2 regions of the Ruminococcus sp. OA3 genome follow, and region 1 is predicted to be linked to the other one. Evidence: a T-box and tRNA genes for the amino acid it is inferred to sense, from the RefSeq annotation. Region 1 holds a T-box; the other holds one or more tRNA genes.
What was found. A T-box is a leader RNA that pairs with one kind of tRNA and senses whether it is charged. The one in region 1 lies ahead of pheS (phenylalanine--tRNA ligase subunit alpha), so its partner is inferred to be a tRNA-Phe.
Positions count from the first base shown of each region.

Region 2: it encodes a tRNA-Phe, which carries the amino acid that the T-box ahead of pheS (phenylalanine--tRNA ligase subunit alpha) is inferred to sense. The anticodon was not compared.

Region 1 covers NZ_JAKNTO010000001.1:2,622,347-2,629,817, forward strand. Annotated here, with positions in the region: gene pckA (phosphoenolpyruvate carboxykinase (ATP)) at 36-1,640, shown strand; T-box leader at 1,787-2,007, shown strand; gene pheS (phenylalanine--tRNA ligase subunit alpha) at 2,141-3,160, shown strand; gene pheT (phenylalanine--tRNA ligase subunit beta) at 3,205-5,622, shown strand; gene MCG98_RS11780 (histidine phosphatase family protein) at 5,633-6,262, shown strand; gene queA (tRNA preQ1(34) S-adenosylmethionine ribosyltransferase-isomerase QueA) at 6,259-7,284, shown strand.
Region 2 covers NZ_JAKNTO010000001.1:693,296-700,766, forward strand. Annotated here, with positions in the region: rRNA gene MCG98_RS03215 (23S ribosomal RNA) at 1-1,423, shown strand, start outside; tRNA gene MCG98_RS03220 (tRNA-Asp) at 1,624-1,697, shown strand; tRNA gene MCG98_RS03225 (tRNA-Val) at 1,732-1,804, shown strand; tRNA gene MCG98_RS03230 (tRNA-Thr) at 1,830-1,902, shown strand; tRNA gene MCG98_RS03235 (tRNA-Tyr) at 1,933-2,014, shown strand; tRNA gene MCG98_RS03240 (tRNA-Met) at 2,207-2,280, shown strand; tRNA gene MCG98_RS03245 (tRNA-Phe) at 2,326-2,398, shown strand; tRNA gene MCG98_RS03250 (tRNA-Lys) at 2,424-2,496, shown strand; gene MCG98_RS03255 (hypothetical protein) at 2,677-3,552, opposite strand; gene ugpC (sn-glycerol-3-phosphate ABC transporter ATP-binding protein UgpC) at 3,663-4,775, opposite strand; gene MCG98_RS03265 (extracellular solute-binding protein) at 5,021-6,379, shown strand; gene MCG98_RS03270 (hypothetical protein) at 6,438-7,471, shown strand, end outside.

The sequences.
Region 1 (7,471 bases):
AAATCTTGACTAAACGAAAGAGAGGATGATAAAAAATGGCAAACATTGATTTAAGCCAATATGGTATTACCGGAGTGACAGAAATCGTTCACAATCCTTCTTATGAGATGTTATTTGAAGAAGAAACCAAGCCAGATCTGGAAGGATTTGAAAAAGGCCAGGAAAGTGAACTCGGTGCCGTTAATGTTATGACCGGTATTTACACGGGACGTTCACCGAAAGACAAATTCATTGTCATGGATGAGAATTCTAAGGACACTGTATGGTGGACTTCTGATGAGTATAAGAATGACAATCATCCCGCCAGCCAGGAAGCATGGGATGTGGTAATGAAAATTGCCAAGGAAGAACTTTCCAACAAAAGACTTTTTGTTGTAGACGCATTCTGCGGTGCCAATGAGGATACCCGGATGGCGATCCGTTTTATTGTTGAGGTGGCATGGCAGGCTCACTTTGTTAAGAACATGTTTATCCAGCCTACAGCAGAGGAACTGGAAAACTTTAAGCCGGATTTTGTTGTGTACAACGCTTCAAAGGCAAAAGTAGAGAATTATAAAGAGCTGGGCCTGAATTCAGAGACCGCTGTAATGTTCAACATCACCAGCCGTGAGCAGGTTATCGTGAATTCCTGGTACGGCGGTGAGATGAAAAAGGGTATGTTCTCCATGATGAACTACTACCTGCCGCTTAAAGGCATTGCTTCCATGCACTGCTCTGCAAACACTGATCTGAACGGTGAGAATACTGCAATTTTCTTCGGACTTTCCGGAACAGGAAAGACCACACTGTCAACAGATCCGAAACGTCTTCTCATCGGAGATGACGAGCATGGCTGGGATGATAAAGGGGTATTCAACTTTGAGGGTGGATGCTACGCTAAAGTAATCAACCTTGACAAAGAGTCTGAGCCGGACATTTACAATGCAATCAAACGCAATGCTCTTCTGGAGAACGTTACGCTTGATGCTGACGGTAAGATTGACTTTGATGACAAGAGCGTGACGGAGAATACGCGTGTATCTTATCCGATTGACCATATCGAAAATATTGTTCGTCCGGTTTCAACAGCTCCGGCAGCAAAGGATGTGATCTTCCTGTCTGCGGATGCATTCGGCGTTCTTCCTCCTGTATCTGTTTTAACTCCAGAACAGACACAGTATTATTTCCTGTCTGGATTCACGGCAAAACTTGCCGGTACAGAGCGTGGAATCACTGAACCGACGCCTACTTTCTCCGCTTGCTTCGGTCAGGCATTCTTGGAACTGCATCCGACAAAATACGCAGAGGAACTTGTTAAGAAAATGCAGGAGAGCGGTGCAAAGGCATACCTTGTGAACACCGGATGGAATGGTTCGGGAAAACGTATCTCCATCCGTGACACTCGTGGTATCATCGACGCAATTCTGGATGGATCCATTGCAACAGCACCGACGAAAAAACTTCCATTCTTTAATTTTGATATTCCGACAGAGCTTCCGTCCGTAGATCCTAAGATCCTTGATCCACGCGATACCTACGCAGACGCTTCTGAGTGGGAGACGAAGGCGAAAGACCTGGCACAGAGATTTATAAAGAACTTTGCAAAATATGAGGGCAATGAAGCAGGAAAAGCATTAGTTTCTGCAGGACCTCAGTTATAAAACAGACTGATAATTAAAAATGCCGTATGCAGATCAGAAAAGGATTTTGCATGCGGTGTTTTCTATTTGAAAAGCATAAAAAGATAAAAAAAAGTAAAATTCTCTTGACACATCGGGTCTTTGTGTTAAAATTAGTAATTATACAAATATCGGCGATGAAAGTGTCAGTAGATATGTATTTTCTATCAGAGAGGGGAGGTCACCGGCTGAAAGCCTCCTTGAGTTCAGATACATATTGAGATTCCCACTGGAGCTGCATTTCTGAAATCAAGTAGGAGATGCCGTACGGAGCGCGTTAAGCTGTTTGAGTGCCCGGTGAAAACCGGGAATCAGGGTGGTACCACGGATTTCAAACTTCGTCCCTTTTGCGGACGGAGTTTTTTTAATTGTTTTGGAAACTTCGTCCCCTGTACAATAAAAGCGCTCCCCGGGATCGTACGGCGTTTTTATTAAATGGAAAATTAATCTATCGATAAGGAGAATGAACCATGAGTGAAAGTATGAAAGACAGATTGCAGGCAATTCTGGATGAGGCAACACAGAACATTCAGGATTCGGATGCTCTTGACAAGTTAAATGATGTGCGTGTCAGCTTTCTTGGAAAAAAAGGAAAGTTAACTTCTGTTTTGAAGGGCATGAAGGATGTTGCGGCGGAAGATCGTCCGAAAGTGGGACAGATGGTCAACGAGACAAGGGAAAAGATCGAGCAGTATCTGGAAGAAACAAAGGTGCGCCTGGAAAGGGCGATCCGTGAACACCAGATGAAAGAGGAAGTGATCGATGTCACACTCCCGGCCAAGCGCGCCAGAGTGGGTCATCGGCATCCGAATACGATCGCACTGGAAGAAGTAGAGAGGATTTTCATCGGCATGGGGTACGAGGTTGTGGAAGGCCCAGAGGTGGAGTACGACATGTACAATTTTGAAAAACTGAATATTCCTGCCAATCATCCGGCAAAGGATGAGCAGGATACATTCTATATCAATAAAGACATTGTGCTGCGCACCCAGACATCCCCGGTACAGGCACGTGTCATGGAGGAGGGGAAGCTTCCGATCCGTATGATTGCACCTGGACGCGTATTCCGTTCCGACGAAGTGGATGCAACACATTCCCCGTCATTCCATCAGATTGAAGGTCTTGTTGTTGACAGGAATATTACATTTGCGGATCTGAAAGGAACGCTGGAGGAGTTTGCAAAGGAACTGTTCGGTGAGGAGACGAGAACCAAATTCCGTCCGCATCATTTCCCGTTTACAGAACCGAGTGCGGAGGTTGATGTAACCTGCTTCAAATGTGGCGGGAGCGGCTGCCGTTTCTGTAAAGGGTCCGGCTGGATCGAGATCCTGGGCTGTGGTATGGTTCATCCGCATGTGCTGGAGATGTGCGGCATTGATCCGGATGAATATACAGGTTTTGCTTTTGGGGTCGGACTGGAACGTATCGCATTATTAAAGTATGAGATTGATGATATGAGACTGTTGTATGAAAATGATGACCGTTTCTTAAAACAGTTCTAAGCGCAGACGCGTAGTTATGATCTAAAATTCAGGAGGAAGAAAAATTGAATACATCGTTATCATGGATCAAACAATATGTGCCGGATCTGGATGTGACGGCGCAGGAATATACAGACGCCATGACACTTTCCGGAACGAAAGTAGAAGGGTATGAGGAGCTGGATGCAGATCTGTCGGATATTGTCATCGGGCAGATCGAGAGAATCGAGAGGCATCCGGATGCGGATAAACTGATTATCTGTCAGGTAAATGTGGGAACCGAAAATGTACAGATTGTGACCGGAGCTCCGAATGTGAAAGAAGGAGACAAAGTGCCGGTTGTCCTGGACGGAGGCCGTGTGGCAGGAGGACACGATGGAAAGAAGACACCGGGCGGTATCAAGATCAAAAAAGGGAAACTAAGAGGGATCGAGTCTTACGGTATGATGTGTTCCATCGAGGAGCTCGGAAGTACAAGAGACATGTACCCGGAAGCTCCGGAGTATGGTATCTATATTTTCCCGGAGGATTCCGTGGTTGGTGAGAGTGCCATCAAAGCGCTGGGCCTCGAAGATGTTGTATTTGAGTATGAGGTGACTTCTAACCGTGTGGACTGCTACAGTGTGATCGGAATCGCACGTGAAGCTGCTGCTACCTTCAGAAAAGAATTTCATCCGCCTGCTGTAAATGAGACCGGAAATGATGAGGATGTCAATGACTATATCAAAGTGACGGTTAAAGATGAGGATCTCTGTCCGAGATACTGTGCGCGCGTGGTGAAAAATGTCAAGGTCGGACCATCACCAAAATGGATGCAGAGATGCCTGGCGACGAATGGCATCCGTCCGATCAACAACCTTGTAGATATCACAAACTACGTGATGGAGGAGTATGGACAGCCGATGCACGCGTATGATCTTGATATGATTGCGGGACATGAAATCATCGTAAGGCGTGCGGCAAAAGATGAGAACTTTGTGACTCTGGATGGCCAGGAGCGCAAAATGGATGATTCAGTTCTGATGATCTGCGATGCCGAGAAACCAGTGGGTATTGCAGGCATCATGGGCGGCGAAAATTCCATGATCACAGATTCTGTCAAAACAGTCCTGTTCGAGGCTGCCTGTTTTGACGGAACGAATATCCGACTGTCCAGCAAACGTGTCGGCCTGCGTACGGATGCTTCCGGGAAATTCGAAAAGGGTCTGGATCCCAATAATGCGAAAGCCGCAATCGACCGTGCATGCCAGCTGATGGAAGAGCTGGGTGCAGGCGAAGTCGTCGGAGGCACCGCAGACGTTTATACAAAAAAGAAAGAACCTGTGCGCGTACCGTTTGAGCCGGAGAAGATTAATGCACTGCTCGGCACTGATATTCCAAAAGAACAGATGCTGGAGTATCTGAAACGTGTAGAACTGGTGTATGATGAGAGAACAAATGAGATTGTGGCTCCCACATTCAGACACGATATTTTCCGGACAGCAGATCTGGCGGAAGAAGTTGCACGTTTTTACGGGTATGACAACATCCCCACTACACTTCCGAGCGGGGAGGCTACAACCGGTAAGATTTCATTTAAAATGCGCATTGAGGAAACCGCCAGAGACGTAGCAGAATACTGCGGATTCTCACAGGGGATGTGCTACTCATTTGAAAGTCCGAAGGTATTTGATAAGCTGCTGATTACACCGGACAGTCCGCTCAGGAGGGCAGTGACGATCATGAATCCGCTGGGCGAGGATTTCAGTATCATGCGTACAATTTCTCTGAACGGGATGCTGACTTCACTGTCCACCAATTACAACCGCAGAAATAAGAATGTGAAGCTGTACGAGCTTGGCAACATTTATATTCCAGGACAGCTGCCGCTTGAAGAGCTGCCCGAAGAGAGAATGATGCTTACTCTCGGAATGTACGGAGACGGAGACTTTTTCACGATGAAAGGCGTCATCGAAGAGTTTCTGGAGAAGGTGGGAATGCACAGGAAGCCGCAATATGACCCGCAGGCAGGGAAGACGTTCCTGCATCCGGGCAGGCAGGCAAATGTTATTTACGATGGCGTAAATATCGGATATCTTGGAGAGGTACATCCGGATGTTGCTGATAACTATGATATCGGAACACGTGTGTATGTGGCAGTTGTCGACATCTTAAAAGTACTTGAATTTGCATCATATGACAGAAAATATACAGGCATTGCAAAATACCCCGCGGTGACACGTGATATCAGTATGGTACTGCCAAAAGAAATTCTCGTCGGTCAGATTGAAGCTGTGATTGAACAGCGCAGCGGAAAAATTCTGGAAAGCTATCAGCTGTTCGATGTATATGAGGGAAGCCAGATTGAAGACGGCTTTAAATCAGTTGCATATTCGATTACGTTCCGTGCCGCTGACAGAACTCTTGAGGAAGCAGATATCACTGCTGCAATGAAAAAGATACTGAATGGTTTGGAAGATTTGGGAGCTGTCCTCAGACAGTAACAGGTGTTTTATGAGATTATATGTAATACGACATGGAGAAACGACCTGGAACACGCAGGCCAGGCTTCAGGGCATGAGTGATATTCCATTAAATGAAAACGGGATATCACTTGCCCGGGAGACGGGCGAAGCGATGCGGGATATTCCATTTACCAGGATTTACACAAGTCCGCTTAAAAGGGCTGTACAGACGGCAGAACTGGTTGCAGGAGAAAGGCAGCTTCCGATCGTAAAAGAAGATCGCCTTAAAGAGATCAGCTTTGGAGAGTGGGAAGGTCTTTCCTGCAGCAGAGACAATTATGAGATTCCATCGGATTCTTTTGAACAGTTTTTCCGGGATCCATTTCAATTCACTCCTCCAAGAGGAGGAGAAAGCGTCATGGAAGTCTGCAGGCGTACGGAGCATTTCATGGATGAACTGCTTCATGAACTGAAAAATGAGCAGGATACGGTACTGCTCTCGACACATGGATGTACGCTGCGTGCACTGATGAATTACTTTTATCAGGACTTTACGCCGTCATTCTGGCGTGGACACGTGCCTCCGAACTGCGGAGTGTCGATCGTGGAAGTGAAGAACGGGACTGCCAGTATCCTGGAAGAAGACCGGATATTTTACCTGGGGGAGAGTGACATATGAAAACATCAGACTTTTATTATGAACTGCCGGAGGAACTGATTGCTCAGGACCCGCTTCCCAACCGTTCCGATTCCAGACTGTTATGTCTTAACAAAGAGGGCGGAGAGATCAAACACCGCAGGTTTACGGATATCCTCACGTATCTGCATCCGGGCGACTGCCTTGTGATCAACGACACGAAAGTTATCCCGGCACGTCTGTTTGGCCGAAAGGAGGGAACCGACGCACATATAGAAATCCTGCTGCTAAAGCGCAGGGAGAATGATATCTGGGAAACTCTGGTAAAACCGGGCAAAAAGGCAAAACCAGGCACAAAGCTTATCTTCGGAGACGGGGTTTTGAAAGGTGAAGTCCTGGATATCGTGGAAGAGGGAAACCGTCTGATTCAGTTTACGTATGACGGGATTTTTGAAGAAATACTGGATGTACTCGGAGAGATGCCTCTTCCCCCGTATATTACGCATAAACTGCAGGATAAAAACAGATACCAGACAGTCTATGCAAAACATGACGGTTCAGCTGCAGCTCCGACTGCCGGACTCCACTTTACGCAGGAACTGCTGGAAGAGGTAAAGCAAATGGGGGTTCAGATTGCCCATGTGACACTTCATGTGGGGCTTGGAACCTTTCGTCCTGTCAAGGTAGATGACGTGACGGACCACCATATGCATTCGGAGTTTTATATCGTTGAAGAGGATCAGGCAGAACTGGTCAACGAAACAAGAGCTTCGGGACATCGTGTGATTGCTGTCGGTACGACGAGCTGCCGGACGCTGGAATCGGCCACGGGCGATGATGGAATTCTGAATGCGGGAAGCGGATGGACGGATATTTTTATATATCCTGGCTATAGATTTAAAATGATAGATGGCCTGATCACAAATTTCCATCTTCCGGAATCCACGCTGATGATGCTGGTATCGGCACTTGCAGGCAGGGAGAATATCATGAGGGCGTACGAGGAAGCCGTGAGAGAGAGATATCGTTTTTTCTCGTTCGGAGATGCAATGTACATTGGATGAGTAAAAAATAATCGATAAAGAGAACCCGCAGAGGCACAGTCTTACTGGGCTTTTGCGGGTTTTTGGCACCTGATTTCCAGAGAAGCTCACTAAAAATAGAAAATATCCCAACCAGATAACCTACAAAATCGTATAAACATTTAATTATCGCCCAGATTTGGCAGACGCATCCCTTTCGGGAGGGAAA
Region 2 (7,471 bases), 1.9 Mb from region 1:
TGCAACCCTGGAATGGAATCCAGGGGCAAGCGAGGTAGGAGTAAGGCAGGCAAATCCGCCTTACAATCCGAAGGCGTGATGCGGACCGAAATAAAGTAGGGAAGTGCATGAGCCATGTATCAAGAAAAGCCGCTATTGTTTACCGTGTACCCGTACCGTAAACCGACACAGGTGGATGAGGAGAGAATCCTAAGGCCGACGGAAGAAGCATTGTTAAGGAACTCGGCAAAATGACCCCGTAACTTCGGGAGAAGGGGTGCCATCGAAAGATGGCCGCAGAGAATAGGCTCAAGCAACTGTTTAGCAAAAACACAGGTCTATGCAAAACCGAAAGGTGAGGTATATGGGCTGACGCCTGCCCGGTGCTGGAAGGTTAAGAGGAGAGGTTAGCCGCAAGGCGAAGCTTTGAATTTAAGCCCCAGTAAACGGCGGCCGTAACTATAACGGTCCTAAGGTAGCGAAATTCCTTGTCGGGTAAGTTCCGACCCGCACGAAAGGCGTAATGATTTGAGCACTGTCTCGACAATGCATCCGGTGAAATTGAAGTACCAGTGAAGATGCTGGTTACCTGCGCCAGGACGGAAAGACCCCATGGAGCTTTACTCCAGCTTGATACTGGGATTCGGTATTGCATGTACAGGATAGGTGGGAGACGAAGAAGCACGAACGCCAGTTTGTGTGGAGTCAATGTTGGGATACCACCCTTGCAGTATTGGATTTCTAACCAACAGCCGTGACCCGGCTGGGGGACAATGTCAGGTGGGGAGTTTGACTGGGGCGGTCGCCTCCGAAAGGGTATCGGAGGCGCTCAAAGGTTCCCTCAGAATGGTTGGAAACCATTCGCAGAGTGCAAAGGCAGAAGGGAGCTTGACTGCGACACCGACGGGTGGAGCAGGTACGAAAGTAGGACTTAGTGATCCGGTGGTTTTAAGTGGGAATGCCATCGCTCAACGGATAAAAGCTACCCTGGGGATAACAGGCTTATCACTCCCAAGAGTTCACATCGACGGAGTGGTTTGGCACCTCGATGTCGGCTCATCGCATCCTGGGGCTGTAGTAGGTCCCAAGGGTTGGGCTGTTCGCCCATTAAAGCGGTACGCGAGCTGGGTTCAGAACGTCGTGAGACAGTTCGGTCCCTATCCGGCGTGGGCGTAGGATATTTGAGAGGAGCTGACCTTAGTACGAGAGGACCGGGTTGGACTGACCACTGGTGTACCGGTTGTTCCGCCAGGAGCATGGCCGGGTAGCCAAGTCGGGAAGGGATAAACGCTGAAGGCATCTAAGCGTGAAGCCCCCCTCAAGATGAGATATCCCATACGTAAAGTAGTAAGACCCCTTGAAGACGACGAGGTAGATAGGGCAGAGGTGGAAGTGCAGCAATGTATGGAGCTGACTGCTACTAATCGGTCGAGGGTTTGACCTGAACACTTAGGGAGTGCAAGACGAAGTCGAAGCAGGAACTTAGTGTGAAGGTCGTTCGATAGAGCAAAGCGAGATCGAACTTCCCCTGCATAAGCAGAAGGAAGCAAGAGAAGCGGAGATCGAATGACCCGAAAGAAGACGGTAGAAGCGTGGATGGATGTAATAGTGTATGCGGTTTTGAAGGTATATCCTTCTAAGAAAGGCCCAGTGGCTCAGTTGGTTAGAGCGTCGCCCTGTCACGGCGAAGGTCGAGGGTTCGAGTCCCTTCTGGGTCGTTATATAACTCTTAAGTTATATTTATATTGTGATGGGATCTTAGCTCAGCTGGGAGAGCATCTGCCTTACAAGCAGAGGGTCATAGGTTCGAGCCCTATAGGTCCCATTCTTTTTTTAAGATGACTAGGTGTGCCGATGTGGCTCAATTGGCAGAGCAGCTGATTTGTAATCAGCAGGTTATCGGTTCGAGTCCGATCATCGGCTTTCATTGGAAACAATGAGTAATAATAATTTGGATGGATTCCCGAGTGGCCAAAGGGGGCAGACTGTAAATCTGTTGGCAACGCCTTCGAAGGTTCGAATCCTTCTCCATCCATTGAGAGAAAGAAACAAATCTTTTTGGTTCAAAACCAAAACGGTTCGAATCCTTCTCCATACACTCACCGAAAGCAACTTAGTGAATGCAAGCCATCAGGCGCCGCATGAACTTAGTGCGAGGTGGTTCACGAACCTTAATGAGCACTTTAGTGCGAATTTAGTTGAGAGAACATACAAGTTTATATATTATCGCGGGATGGAGCAGTCTGGAAGCTCGTCGGGCTCATAACCCGAAGGTCGTAGGTTCAAATCCTACTCCCGCAATTATTGTTTGAAGATTCAAACAAAATAATTTTATATTTTGTACATGCCTGGTTAGCTCAGTTGGTAGAGCAGAGGACTGAAAATCCTCGTGTCTCTGGTTCGATTCCGGAACCAGGCATTACCTGACTTATGACAGGTAAAATGGGATATTAGCTCAGTTGGTAGAGCACTTGACTTTTAATCAAGTTGTCCGGGGTTCGAATCCCCGATGTCTCATAAGGAAAAAATGGCGTAAATCCAAGGGTTTGCGCTATTTTTGTGTTTTTGTTTCAGTCTTTCCAGATTAAAATGTATATATATCTATATAAAAGATTTTATAATTATCTAAGCGGACATTCGCATCCTGTTGATATTGCGAATGTCCGCTTATAATATTGATTCTGAATGTTGTGATATCTACGCATGATAAATATCTGCTTCAAAGCTTGCATTTGGACAGATTGCTTCATACATAACTTTTCCGCACCTGGTAAAACGGTATTTTACAGTACACGCCAGACTTTCATGGATGGTACGGTCCATTTTTCCCTGAACAGGCGCCTGCAGGGAATGGGGTGTTCCTTTAATAAGCTGTACCGATAGGACACTGTCTTTTTGTTTTACTACGATTTTCTTTTTGTCCGCATAGATGACTCTTGCTCCGAGATAAGTTGCGATTCGGTATTCCCTGCCATTCAGCCATACGATTCCTATACATCCGCAGAAGCTTAACTTTAAGACTGGAATACTGGCTGCAGCCAGCATAATACAGGTTTTGTCGTCATTATATTGTGTCCACAAATAGTTGTCCGGAAAAGACTGACCTCTGTCCCCTTCAATATAACCAGTTCCATTTTGAAACAGAAAGTCTTCTTCATCTAATATCAGCTTACCATCAACTCGGTGATTCAGGCTGAAAATGCTGTGCCTGCACTGCATTCCGGGAAGAAGACAAAACGGTCCCATAATATTATATGCTGGTTTTACCACCGAATCATAACGCAGTTTTCCTGTAAGATTCACACCCTGTTCCCGTATGGAAAGACGGCAGCCTTTGTCTGAAAAGATGCAGTTACCCATGCGCACATAAAAATGGTTTCGTTTCACATCCATTGTTATGGAAGGGAATGTAACCACCAGGGAACGATCTTCTGTAATAATCTGAAGCCTGGCGGATATCTGCCTGTCATCATCCGTATGAAAGGATGGGATCAGCGCAATCGATTTATGTCCCGTCTGTTGTTTCAGATACCATCCTTCAAAATACGAGCGTTTTTTGATGATATGATTCATGTATACCTCCCGTGCCGCAGCAGTAATGTGTGTATTGTTAAGTATTACCGTTTTTATAAATAATATAACGAAAAAACCTTGAACAAGTTGATATTCAAGGTTTTTTTCTGCTATACATTAATGATCAATTCTGTATCCTTATCAAAGAAGTGTGCTTTTTCCATATCAAAATTTACTCTGACAGAATCCCCTGCTTTAAGGTCTGTACGCGGGTTGACACGTGCAGTAACCTGAGTGCCTTCGACATCAAAATACAGGTAGACCTCAGCACCCAAAAGCTCTGATACCTTAACAGTAGATTCTACTGCATTTTGCGGCGTGGTTTCCAGGAAAATCTGAGAATCATGAATGTTTTCCGGACGAATACCGAGAGTAACGGTTTTGCCAATATATTGATTATCTGTCAGCGCCTTTGCTCTTGACGGGGGGATCAGTAGTTTACACTTTCCAATTGTAATATAAACGTTCCCATTTTCACTGGAGATAACACCATCCAGAAAATTCATCTGCGGTGAGCCGATAAATCCCGCCACAAATTTATTACAGGGGTGTGCATACAATTCCTTTGGAGACGCCACCTGCTGGATCACGCCGTCTTTCATTACAACGATTCTTGTTCCAAGTGTCATGGCCTCTGTCTGATCGTGTGTTACATAAATGATGGTGGAACCCAGTTTCTGATGAAGCTTTGAGATCTCAATACGCATCTGAACTCTCAGCTTGGCATCCAGATTGGAAAGGGGTTCATCCATTAGGAATACCTTAGGATTTCTGACAATTGCCCTCCCCATTGCAACACGCTGTCGCTGTCCGCCGGAAAGAGCTTTTGGCTTTCGTTTCAGCAGATCTTCAAGATCCAGAATGCGGGCAGCCTCAAGAACCATTTCTTTGATCTTATCTTTGGGAACTTTACGCATTTTTAGTCCAAATGCCATATTGTCATATACGGTCATATGCGGATAAAGGGCATAGTTTTGAAAGACCATTGCGATGTCTCTGTCTTTAGGTTCAACATCATTGACAAGTTGCTCATCGATTTTTAATTCACCGGATGAAATCTCTTCAAGACCGGCGATCATGCGCAGCGTGGTGGATTTACCGCATCCGGAAGGTCCTACGAAAATAATAAATTCTTTATCTTCAATTTCCAGATTGAAATCTTTTACCGCTTCAAATCCATTGGGGTATGTTTTGTTAATGTGTGTTAATGACAGGCTTGCCATATATTTTTCCTCCGTTTCCGTGATCAGTAGTTCCTTTTTCTATAGTATAAAAAATACCATTCACCATGAACATATAAAAATCAGTCAAGCTTTCTTGAAATATTTGACCTTGTACACAAGAAGACAAAATATTATATTGGACATATCATTTATCTTAATTGGAAATCTGAATAGATGGTGGTAATCTATACCCATCAAAACACATAGCAAGCAGTACTGCACAAAAATGATGAAGGAGAAAGAACATGCGAAAAGCTAATAAGTGGATTGGATTGACAATGGCGGTTGTTCTGGCAGGCGGGATGCTTTCCGGATGCGGGAGCAGCGGAAAAACAGAAGAAAAAACTGCAGAAGGGCAGGAGTCTTCACAGGCAGCGGAGGAGAGCGATGATGACAAGGTCATCACTTTCTGGCATATCGGTACAGATGAACCGGATATTTCTCTGTATGAGGATGCTACAGAGGCATTTAATGAGAACACGAAATCAGGCTACAGGATAGAGAATGTAGCCATGGAAGCAGATGCTTATAAGGAAAAGCTGCTGATTGCCATGAGTTCAGGTGAATGCCCGGATATCTATACGAACTGGTCCGGTGGCCCGATGAATGAATATGTTGAAGCGGGATTTGCGCAGCCACTGGATGAACTGTACGAAAAGGCACCCTGGAAAGATAAGATTCTGGATGCTACGATTGCACAGGGAAAATACAAAGACAAATTGTATGGTGTTGGTATGATCAACGTCTCAGTATCCGGAATTTACTATAATAAAGATATCTTTGCACAGTATAATCTTGAAGTACCAAAGACAGTTTCTGAATTAGAGAAGGTATGTGATACTCTGGTGGAAAATGGAAAGATTCCGTTTGCGCTGGCAAATGCTCCTAAATGGACAGGTTCCATGTATTTTATGAATCTTGCAACAAGAAAAGGCGGACTGGAACCGTTCAGCGCTGCAGTTGACGGAAGTGGCAGCTTTGAGGATGAAAGCTTTATCTATGCCGGAGAAAAAATACAGGAGTGGGTTCAAAACGGGTACTTCCCGGAGGGTGTTAACAGTTTAAGTGAAGGTGACGGACAGTCGAAACAGCTGTTCTATTCTGAAGAAGCGGCAATGAAAATGATCGGCTCCTGGGAGTCTGGAACCTATAAAGCTGACAGTGAGGAGTTCTATAACAAGCTGGGCTGGTTCCCATTCCCGGCAGTTGATGATTCGGACGCAGATGCATCCATTCAGATCGGAACGATGGGAGATCAGTTCCTCAGCTTTAACTGTGAGGGAGAGAAACTCGAAGCGGCATTCGAACTGTTGAATTACTATTTTGAGGACGATTACACACAGAAGATGGTAGATGCAGGGAAGATTGCACCGGTCAAGGGTGTTGATGCATTGATTGAAGGTGAGCTGGAAAAAGAAATTGTCACAAAAATTGAGGCGGCTTCTGCGACACAGCTCTGGTATGATCAGTACCTGCCGCCGGCAGTATCAACAGTGCATCTGGATACCTGTCAGGAATTGTTCGGACTGACAATGACACCGGAGGAAGCGGCAAAACAGCTTCAGGCAGCAATGGAAGAGTATAACAGCGAAAAATCTGAATAAACAGGGAATAGAGGCTGCTGCTGTAACAATGGCAGCCTCTGTCTATGAGGAGAGCAGTATGTTGGAAATTGAAAAATTTGAAAAAATACAAAAACGTTTTACAGCCCTCTGGGATGGTGAGATCATAGACAGATGCTGCATCAGTGCATTTGCCTTTGATGAAGAGACTAATGCTGAATTTTATACACCATCAGATGAAAGTATGGACCGAAAATATTTTCTGACGGATCCTGAGATGATCTGGAAACGTCATATGAAAAAGTTCGCCAATACATATTTTGCAGGGGATGCGTTTCCTTTGATAAATCTGAATATGGGACCTTCCGGTCATGCGGCATTTGTGAGAGGTGTAGAGGTGGATTATACAGATACGATGTGGTACCACCCAATTATGGAGGATGAACTGGATCCCGAAAAAATCGTACTGGATCCAAACAGTTATCTGTACCGGCAGACCTTTGATGCGGCGAAATATCTCTGTGAAGAGGCAGACGGGGAGTATCTGGTATCTATGCCGGATATCAGCGGTAATATCGATGTGCTTGGAAGTCTTCGCACTGCTACCAGCACACTGCTCGATATGATTTCTGATGAAGAGACAGTCATTGAATGTCTGCGCCGGATTCAGGCCATCTGGGAGAAAAGTACTTCTGAAATATACAATTATCTGAAAGACTATAATTTTGGAGGCAGCAGCATCGGATGGCTGAATACCTGGGCGCCAGGATTTCATAACCAGATGCAGGCTGATATGTCCGTGATGTTCTCCAATGAATATTATGAGACATTCATTCGTGAAGAACTGGAAAAACAGTCTGCCTTTGTAGATTATGCGCTGTACCATTTTGACGGAGTAGAACAGATACGTCATCTGGATACGCTGCTTTCCCTGGACAGACTCCGGATGATTCAGTGGACAAGCGTCGTTGGACAGCCGTCACCGCTTAACTATATACCTGTCCTGAGAAGAATACAGGAGGCGGGATGCGGACTGCTTTTGCAGCTAAAACCTGAAGAAGTAAAGCCGATGCTTGAAAACCTTTCATCAAAAGGCCTGTTTATCACAGTTAACACGAAAGATAAAGACGAAGC